2 regions of the Sanguibacter sp. HDW7 genome follow, and region 1 is predicted to be linked to the other one. Evidence: predicted binding sites of a transcription regulator. Region 1 holds the regulator's gene; the other holds the start of a gene.

Region 1 (4,509 bases):
ACCGCATCCCCTTCCCGCGGCCCGACGACCCCGTGCGCTCCGCGCGGACCGAGGCAGTCGCCGCAGCGGGTGGCAACGGCTTCATGTCGGTGTCGGCGACGCACGCGGCGCTCCTGCTCGCGCAGGGCGCAGGTCGCCTCGTGAGGACCTCGACGGACCGCGGCGTCGTCGCGGTGCTCGACTCACGCCTCGCGACCGCGCGCTACGGCAGCTTCCTCACGCGCTCGATGCCCCCGCTGTGGCCGACGACCGACCGCGCGACGGTCCTCGGCGCCCTGAGACGGCTCACCGAGGGCGAGCCCGCTCGCTAGGCTGGACCAGGACCTGCGGGCCGCTCGCGCGACCCGCTGCTCAACCCTGGAGGAACGATGCCGAACATCACGCCGCACCCCGACGAGCACACGGCGCTGCGCACGACCAAGCTGGCCGTCGTGGGAGCAGGAGCCGTCGGCTCGACGCTCGCCTACGCGGCGCTCATGCGCGGCGCGGCGCGCACGGTCGCGCTCATGGACATCAACGCCGCCAAGGTCGAGGCGGAGGTGCTCGACCTCTCGCACGGCGTGCAGTTCGTGCCAGAGGCCCAGGTCATCGGCTCGGCCGACGTCGAGGTCTGCGCGGACGCCGACGTCGTCGTCGTCACGGCGGGCGCGAAGCAGAGGCCGGGGCAGACCCGGACCGAGCTCGCGGGCGCGACGATCGACCTCATGAAGAAGATCCTCCCGGGGCTCGTCGAGGCCGCGCCGAACGCCGTCTACATCATGGTGACGAACCCGGTCGACGTCGTGACGTACGCGTCGTTGAAGATCTCGGGCCTGCCGCCGAGCCAGATGTTCGGCTCGGGCACGGTGCTCGACACCTCGCGCCTGCGCTTCCTCATCGCGCAGCACTGCGGCGTCGCGGTGCGCAACGTCCACGCCTACATCGCGGGCGAGCACGGCGACACCGAGATCCCGCTGTGGGACTCCGCGACGATCGGTGGCGTGCCGCTCCTCGAGTGGAACCGTCAGTCGGAGCACCACGGACCGCTCACGCACGACGACCGCGCGCGCATCGCAGACGAGGTCGTCAACTCGGCGTACAAGATCATCGAGGGCAAGGGCGCGACGAACTACGCGGTCGGGCTCGCGGGCACGCGCATCATCGAGGCGATCCTCACGAACGAGCACTCGGTCCTTCCGGTCTCCTCGCTCCTCACGGACTACTACGGGATCTCCGACGTGTGCCTGTCCGTCCCGTCGATCGTCGGGCGTCGCGGCGTGTACGAGCAGCTGCAGGTGCCGCTGTCGGACGCCGAGTACGACGGCCTCAAGGCGTCGGCGGACCACCTGCGTGCGGTCGCACGCGAGTTCGGATTCTGAGCACCACGGCAGCATGACGAAGGCCCCCTCCGCGGAGGGGGCCTTCGTCATGCTGCCGTGGTCGCTGTCCGGGTGCGGTCGGGCTACAGGGAGCGCAGCACCGAGACGACGCGGCCGAGGACCTGTGCGCCGTCGCCGGGGATGGGCGCGTACGCGGAGTTCTGCGGCAGCAGCCAGACGTGGCCGGACGTGCGTTTGAACGTCTTGACCGTCGCCTCGCCGTCGATCATCGCGGCGACGATCTCGCCGTTCTCGGCGACGGGCTGACGCCGGACGACGACCCAGTCGCCGTCGCAGATCGCCGCGTCGATCATCGAGTCGCCCTGGACCTTGAGCATGAAGAGCTCGCCGTCGCCGACGAGCTGGCGGGGCAGGGGGAAGACGTCCTCGACGACCTGCTCGGCGAGGATCGGGCCGCCTGCGGCGATGCGGCCGACGAGCGGGACGTACGACGGGGTGGGGCGCGAGTCGTCCTCGGCGGCGGAGTCGTGGACGATCCGCGGCCGGGCGTCCGGCTCGACCGGGGAGGGCACCGACGTGGCGACGACGCGGGCGTCGTCCGCCTGGACGATCTCGAGCGCGCGCGGGCTGTGGGGGTCGCGGCGGATATAGCCCTTGCGCTCGAGTGCCTCGAGCTGGTGCTTGACGCTCGACGGGCTCGTGAGTCCGACGGACCGACCGATCTCGCGCATCGTCGGGGGGTAGCCACGCTCGTCGAGCGACGCGCGGATGCACTCGAGCACCGCGCGCTGGCGTCCCGTGAGCGCCCGCGTCACGGGAAGGTCGGGCCCGGTGGGCCCGGAGGCGGTCTGCGTCACGTGCTGCTCCCTCGTCGACCCCCGAATGTCGGAGGCTCGTGGTCGGCTGTCCTTCGTCAGCCTAGGGGAGGACACCGGCGGGTTCAAACATCCGTTCGAGCGTGTCTCGACATCCGTGGCGGACCCTGCTAGAAATAGAACAGCAGTTCGACGAACAGGCGTTCGAGGTTCACCTCGACCGACGGAGGAGCACCGAGATGAGCACCATGAGCCTGGCGGCCTCGCCCCGCATTGCCCGTGCCGCTGCGCCGGCGCCCGAGCTTGCGCCGCTCCGGATCACGCGCCGTGGACGCATCGTCCTCGGTCTGCTCGTGTCCGCGGTCCTCGGTTCCGGAGCGCTCGTGTTCGCGAACGGGGCGACGGCCGACGCCCCTGCGGGGGCGCAGGCGGTGACGGTCCGTACGGTTGGTGCAGGGGAGTCGCTGTGGGCCATCGCCTCGTCCGTCACGGCGCCCGGGGCTGACGTGCGCGACGCGCTGCAGGAGATCGCACGGCTCAACGGCCTCACGGGTTCGAGCCTCGCGGCGGGTCAGCAGCTCGTCGTCCCTGTCGTCGACGCAGACTGAGGAGCGGCGCGCCGCCTTGCGTGGCGCGGGGCGTGGGCCTATCGTCGCGATGCCCCCCGAAGTGACATCCCCGAGGACGCACATGCACTGCCCGTTCTGCCGGAACCCCGACTCCCGCGTCGTCGACTCACGCACGTCCGACGACGGGCTCTCGATCAAGCGCCGTCGCCAGTGCCCCGAGTGCGGCCGGCGCTTCTCGACGGTCGAGACCTCGAGCCTCACGGTGGTCAAGCGCTCCGGTGCGACCGAGCCCTTCTCGCGCGACAAGGTCGTCGCGGGCGTCCGCAAGGCGTGCCAGGGCCGTCCCGTGAGCGACGACGACCTCGCGCTGCTCGCGCAGCGTGTCGAGGAGTCGATCCGAGGCTCTGGCAGCGCTGAGATCGACGCCAACGAGATCGGGCTCGCGATCCTCGGGCCGCTCCGCGAGCTCGACGTCGTCGCCTACCTCCGCTTCGCGAGCGTCTATCAGGACTTCGGCTCGCTCGAGGACTTCGAGGCCGCGATCACCCTGCTCCGCGCGGACCGCGAGGGAGCCACGCTCCCCGCGGGCCAGGACGCCGAGAGCGACGCGCCCGAGGCGTGAGGGCGGGCGTCCGCGCCGCGCAAAAGGTTGGCGTCGAGCCTGTCGACGCGAGAAGGTGGAGTGCCGCACCCGCGGCCGTTCCCAAGGAGGCGCCCATGGCTGACCACGACGACCGATCCGTCCCTGAGGACGTCAAGGAGAAGTTCCGTGCGGCGCTCGCCGCGAAGAAGGGCAACGACCGCACTGCGGAGCGGGCCGCGAACACCGGGGCCGTCCACGGTTCCGAGACGAGCGGCAGCACGCAGCGGACGTTCCGCCGCAAGTCCGGCTGAGCCGACGACCGTCCGTCGCGACAGTCACGATGCTCGCGACGCCACAGGGCCCGCGCTCCCCGTGAGGGGAACGCGGGCCCTGTGGCGTTCGCGGGAGGCGGGTCCTAGTCGAGGACGCGGAGCCGCACCGTCTCGTCGAGCTGCGTGAGCTCGGCGATCGCGTCGGCGGACACGTCGGAGCCCGCGTCGGTGACGACGTAGCCGATGTCGCCGCGCGTCCCGAGGAGCTGGCCCTCGATGTTGACGTCGTGCGCGGCGAGGATCTGGTTGACCTTCGCGAGCACGCCGGGCACGTTCCGATGGAGATAGGCGACGCGGCTCGCGCCCGTGTTCTCGAGAGCGAGGTTCGGCAGGTTGACCGAGAGGGTCGTCGAGCCCGTCGTGAGGTAGTCACGGATCTTCGTCGCGACGAACTGGCCGATCGCCTCCTGCGCCTCCTCGGTGGAGCCGCCGGTGTGCGGGGTGAGGATGACGTTCGGCAGGCCCTGGAGCTCGGAGACGAACGGGTCACCCTTGCGCTTGGGCTCGACCGGGAAGACGTCGACCGCCGCGCCCGCGATGCGGCCCGCGAGGATCTCGTCGCGGAGCGCCGCGTAGTCGGGGACGAAGCCGCGCGAGAGGTTGAGGAACAGCGAGCCCTGCTTCATGCGGGCGAAGTGCTCGGCGGTGAACATGCCGGCGTTGCCCGCGCGACCGTCGACATGGAGCGTGACGATGTCGGCGACCTCGAGCAGCTCCTCGAGCGTCTCCATGCGGCGCGCGTTGCCGAGCGCGAGCTTCTCGGCGGAGTCGTAGAAGACGACCGACATGCCGAGGTTCTCGGCGAGGACCGAGAGCTGGGTGCCGATGTTGCCGTAGCCGATGATGCCGAGGGTGCGACCGCGGATCTCGTGCGCGCCGGTCGCGGACTTG
Region 2 (4,509 bases), 1.2 Mb from region 1:
TCGCCCTCGGGGCGCCCGACGTGCGGGTCGCGACCGACACCGTGACGAGCGAGCGGGCGCTCCTCCTCAACGCGGCGAACGTCGCAGCAGCAGAGATTGCGAGGGTCGCAGCGGGCATCGCGCCCGACTCGGCCGCGGACCCCACGTCGACCTCTCCGTCAGGGACCCCCGCCCTTCGCGAGCCGTCGCTCCGCCACCGACTGACCGTCCACGACCCCCTCTCTCCTGCCGTCGTCGCGGGTGCACGGATCGTCCTCGCGCGGCTCCCCCGCTCGCTCGACGCGCTCGCCGAGCTGGCCGACCTCGTCGCCGACCACACCGCCCCGGACGTCGTGCTCCTCGCGACGGGTCGCCTCAAGCACATGAGCCGCGGCATGAACGACGTGCTCGCCGTGCGGTTCGGTGAGGTCACGGCCACGCTCGCGCACGGCAAGGCCCGTGCGCTCGTCGCGCAGCGACCCACGGCGGCGACAGCGGGCCACCACGCGTTCCCGCGCCGGGCACGGGTCGAGATACCGGCGGGCGCGGGCATCGACAGGGCAGGCGTCAGCAGCGCAGGTGTCACCACGCTCGGCGTCGCCTCCTCGCTCGAGGTCGTCGCGCATGGCGCCGCGTTCGCGGGGACGACGCTCGACATCGGGACGCGTGCCCTGCTCGACGTCCTGGGCGAGCTCGTCCACGGTCTCGAGACGCATCGGGGCGGCAGAGGCACGAAGCCGTCGGGCAGCGCTGAGTCGTCGAGTATCACAGAGCCGTCGAGCATCACGACGTCGTCGGGAAGCACGACGTCGTTCTCCTCACCGTCGCCCTCCGTCGGGCCCTTCTTCCGTGTGCTCGACCTCGGCTGCGGCACTGGCGTGCTCGCGACGGCCGTCGCGCTTCGTATCCCGGGCGCGTCAGTCGTCGCGACGGACCGTTCCGCGGCTGCGGTGCTCTCGGCCGCGGCGACCGCCGCAGCGAACGGCGTCGGCGACCGCGTCGCGACCTTGCGTGACGACGCGGCGGCGTCCGTGCCGGACGGCTCGGTCGACGTCGTCGTCTGCAACCCGCCGTTCCACGCGGGCGCGGTCGTCAGCACCGACATCGCCGAGGCGATGTTCCGGGCGGCCGCGCGCGTCCTGCGGCCGGGCGGCGAGCTGTGGGTCGTGTGGAACTCGCACCTGCGCTACCGGCCGTCGCTCGAGCGGGTCGTCGGCCCGACGGAGCAGGCCTCGCGCACACCGAAGTTCACGGTGACGAGGTCGGTCAAGCGCTGAGGCGCCCAGGCCCCGCCGCAGCCACGACGACGCGCACGGCAGCCGCGTCATCGCACGCGCGCCGTCGCTGGCGCATCGTCGCCCGCCATCGCTGGCGCTTCGTCGGGCGCGTCGTGGGACGCGTCTTCGAGCGCGTCGTCGGGCGCGTCTTCGCGCGGGTCGTCGGGCGGGTCGTCGGGCGCTTCGTCGGGCGCTTCGTCGGGCGCTTCGTCGGGCGCTTCGTCGGGCGCTTCGTCGGGCGCTTCGTCGGGCGCTTCGTCGGGCGCTTCGTCGGGCGCTTCGTCGGGCGCTTCGTCGGGCGCTTCGTCGGGCGCTTCGTCGGGCAAACCTACCCGCGCGGGCGAGCACGGCCGCGCCCTCGTACTCAGCCCCGCCCTCGTGCTCAGCTGAGCGTGAGCCGCTCGATGATCTCGGGGTCGCCCGCGTAGATGCCGTCGGCGCGCGGTCGGTGCACGACGACGTCGGTGAAACCGAGCTCGGCGGCCCGCCCGACCATGTCGTCGAACTTGCCGACGGACTCGAGCGAGTACGTGAACGTGTCGAGGTTGAGGTAGCGCGGGAAGAGCTCGTGGTCGACGATCGCGTCGGCGCGACCGGCGCGCACGAGGGCGCTGTCGAGGCACGCGGAGAGCGTCGCGAGGCTCGCCCACCAGGCGTCGACGTCGCCGACCTGCTCGATGCCCGTCGTCACCCAGCCCTGGCCTCGGCGGACGACGACGTCGAGAGCACGTGGGCCGTTGCCCGCCACGAGCAGGGGCGGCGGCCCGGCGAGCGGTCCGGGGTAGGTGCGTGCGTCGACCGCAGTGTAGAACTCGCCGCTGTGGTCGGTGACGGGCTCCGTGAGCATCGTCGTGAGGAGGCCGAGGAACTCGTCGAGCCGTCGGACCTTCTGCCCCGGCGTGAGGGGTTCGTCGCCGAGCACCGCGGCGTCGAAGCCGCCACCGCCCGCGCCGAGGCCGAGGAGCACGCGGCCGCCGGAGATGTCGTCGAGCGTGAGGACGTCCTTCGCGAACGTCACCGGGTGGCGGTAGTTCGGGGTCGCGACGAAGGTGCCGAGCGGGATCGTCGTCGTCGCGAGGGCAGCGGCCGTGAGCGTCGGGACGGTGGCGAACCAGGGTTCGTCCGCGAGGGAGCGCCAGGCGAGGTGGTCGTAGGTCCAGGCGTGGGCGAAGCCGAGGTCCTCGGCGGCGCGCCACAGGGGCGCGGCCTCGGACCAGCGGAACTGGGGCAGGATGCACAAGCCGACTCGCATGGTTCGAGCGTAGCCGCGGCGCCCGCGTGGTCACGTCCCTTGACGCCTCAACGACGCTGAGCTCCCTCGAAGGGTCGGGGTGCCGCGCTCCCCTGGCGCGTCGGGGTCGCCGCGCTCTCGTGGCGCGTCGGGGTCACCGTGCCCTCTTGCGCGTCGGCGCCGCAGTGCCTTCTTGGCACGTCAACGACGCCTCGCGGCGCACGCACGCACTCACCCCGCACCTCGGCTGACCCCACCCCCGCACACTCCTCGCTCGGGTTGCGGTCGAACTCGCGTTCGATAGAATAGTGCGCATGGCGGACGAATCGGGTTGCGACGCACGTGACCGCAGAAGCGCTCCCCCACTCGAGGGCCACGAGGCCTGGGTGGCGGAGGGGCTCCGCCTGCGCGAGGTCCAGGACCTCGTCCTGCGCGTCGTCGAAGAGGCCGAACGCACCATCCGGACCGCCTCGGCCATGAAGGCCCGCGCTCTCTCGCACCTCGGCGTCCTCGCGGACCAGGAGGCGGCTCACGCCGAGCGCGTCGACGACGTCGCGCTCGCGTCGTCGCGCGCGGTCGAGGCCGCGCACAGATCGGGCATCGCCGAGGTCGCGACCGCGCTCCATATGCCCGAGGGGACGGTGCGACGTGCCTGGGAGGACGCACGGACGGCCACGGAGGAGCACCCCGCACTGTGGCGGGCGCTCCTCGACGGACACGTCTCTGAGCGCCACGTCCGCGTCGCCCTCGAGGAGCTCACGACACTGCCCGTCGCGGCGCGCGGACCGCTCGAGGCCGAGATCCTCGCGAAGGCCCCCAACGTGACAGCAGCAAGCCTCCAGGTCTTCGCCCGGCGTCGCCGCGAGCTGCGGCACCCGGAGTCGGTCGACGTGCGGCACCGGCGGGCGCGGGCCAGCAGGCATGTGCTCCTCGCACCGCCCCGCGACGGCATGTCGACGCTCACCGCGCACCTGCCCGCCGTCGCTGCGCACGCGATCTACAACCGCTGCACCGACGCCGCGATGGCCGTGCAGGCTCCCGACGACCCCCGCACGCTCACCCAGCTGCGGGCCGACGCCTTCATGGCGTACGCGCTCGCCGACGGGGCACTGCTCGTGACCGGCTCCGGCACGCCTCGCCCCTCAGCAGGTCCCAGCACCGACACGCACGGCGCTGATCTTGCCCTCACAGACACAAGCGGCGCCGACGGCAGCAGCGGCAGCGGCAGCGGCAGCGGCAGCGGCAGCGGCAGCGGCAGCGGCAGCGGCAGCGGCAGCGGCAGCGTAGGCGTTCAGGGCCACGGCGCGGCGGGCGACGCTGCTGCGAGCAATGCGGCTCCGGGCAGCGAAACACAAGGCCGCGGGGCGCAAGAACGCGACAGACGGATGCTCGAGGCCGCCTACGTCGAGTCGCTCGGCGACGACGACGCCCACGCCGCATCGGCTGCGTGCGACATCGACATCTACGGGATCGTCCCGACTGTCGCAGTGCTCGTCCCGGTGGACTGGCTCGCGGACGACGCGGCCACGACGGCTACATGCACGGCCCACCGACGTGCAGCCGGGGCTCCCCCGGACGGCACGTTGCACGATGGAGCGTTGCAGCACGATGGTGCGTTGAGCGATGGCGCGCTGCAGGACGGTTCGGCCGACCACTTCGAACCGCCGGACGACCCTGTCCAGCACAGCAACCGGCGCGCCAAACGCCTCGTGCCCATTCCCGTGGGCGAGATCGTCGGGGCCGGACCGATCGACCGCGAGGCAGCCCGGGCGCTCGTCGCCCAGAGCTCTTCGCTCCGGAGGATCCTCACCGACCCTCACACCGGTGTGCCGCTCGACATGTCCCGCTCGACCTACAGAGTCCCCGCGCACCTGCGCGCCTTCACCCAGCTGCGCGACGCGACGTGCAGGTTCCCGTCGTGCCGTCGCCGCGCCGAGGCGTGCGACCTCGACCACGTCGAGGCCTGGGAGGAAGGAGGGGCGACGTCCGCGTCGAACCTCGCCCACCTGTGCCGCATGCACC

What was found. Region 1 encodes LexA, which represses DNA repair genes until DNA is damaged. Its sites were predicted from a motif close to TCGAACANNTGTTCGA; they were not measured.
Region 2: a site for LexA is predicted at 2,773-2,788, ahead of G7063_RS11515 (HNH endonuclease signature motif containing protein). Genes of this name have one in related genera too.

What each region holds. Positions count from the first base shown of each region.
Region 1 is NZ_CP049862.1:1,364,893-1,369,401, forward strand. Features, by position in the region: gene G7063_RS06370 (ATP-dependent DNA helicase) at 1-311, shown strand, start outside; gene G7063_RS06375 (L-lactate dehydrogenase) at 369-1,358, shown strand; gene lexA (transcriptional repressor LexA) at 1,442-2,176, opposite strand; gene G7063_RS06385 (LysM peptidoglycan-binding domain-containing protein) at 2,374-2,742, shown strand; gene nrdR (transcriptional regulator NrdR) at 2,825-3,325, shown strand; gene G7063_RS06395 (DUF5302 domain-containing protein) at 3,421-3,597, shown strand; gene serA (phosphoglycerate dehydrogenase) at 3,702-4,509, opposite strand, start outside.
Region 2 is NZ_CP049862.1:2,527,847-2,532,355, forward strand. Features, by position in the region: gene G7063_RS15300 (class I SAM-dependent methyltransferase) at 1-1,256, shown strand, start outside; gene G7063_RS11505 (hypothetical protein) at 1,304-1,582, opposite strand; gene G7063_RS11510 (LLM class flavin-dependent oxidoreductase) at 1,639-2,508, opposite strand; gene G7063_RS11515 (HNH endonuclease signature motif containing protein) at 2,874-4,509, shown strand, end outside.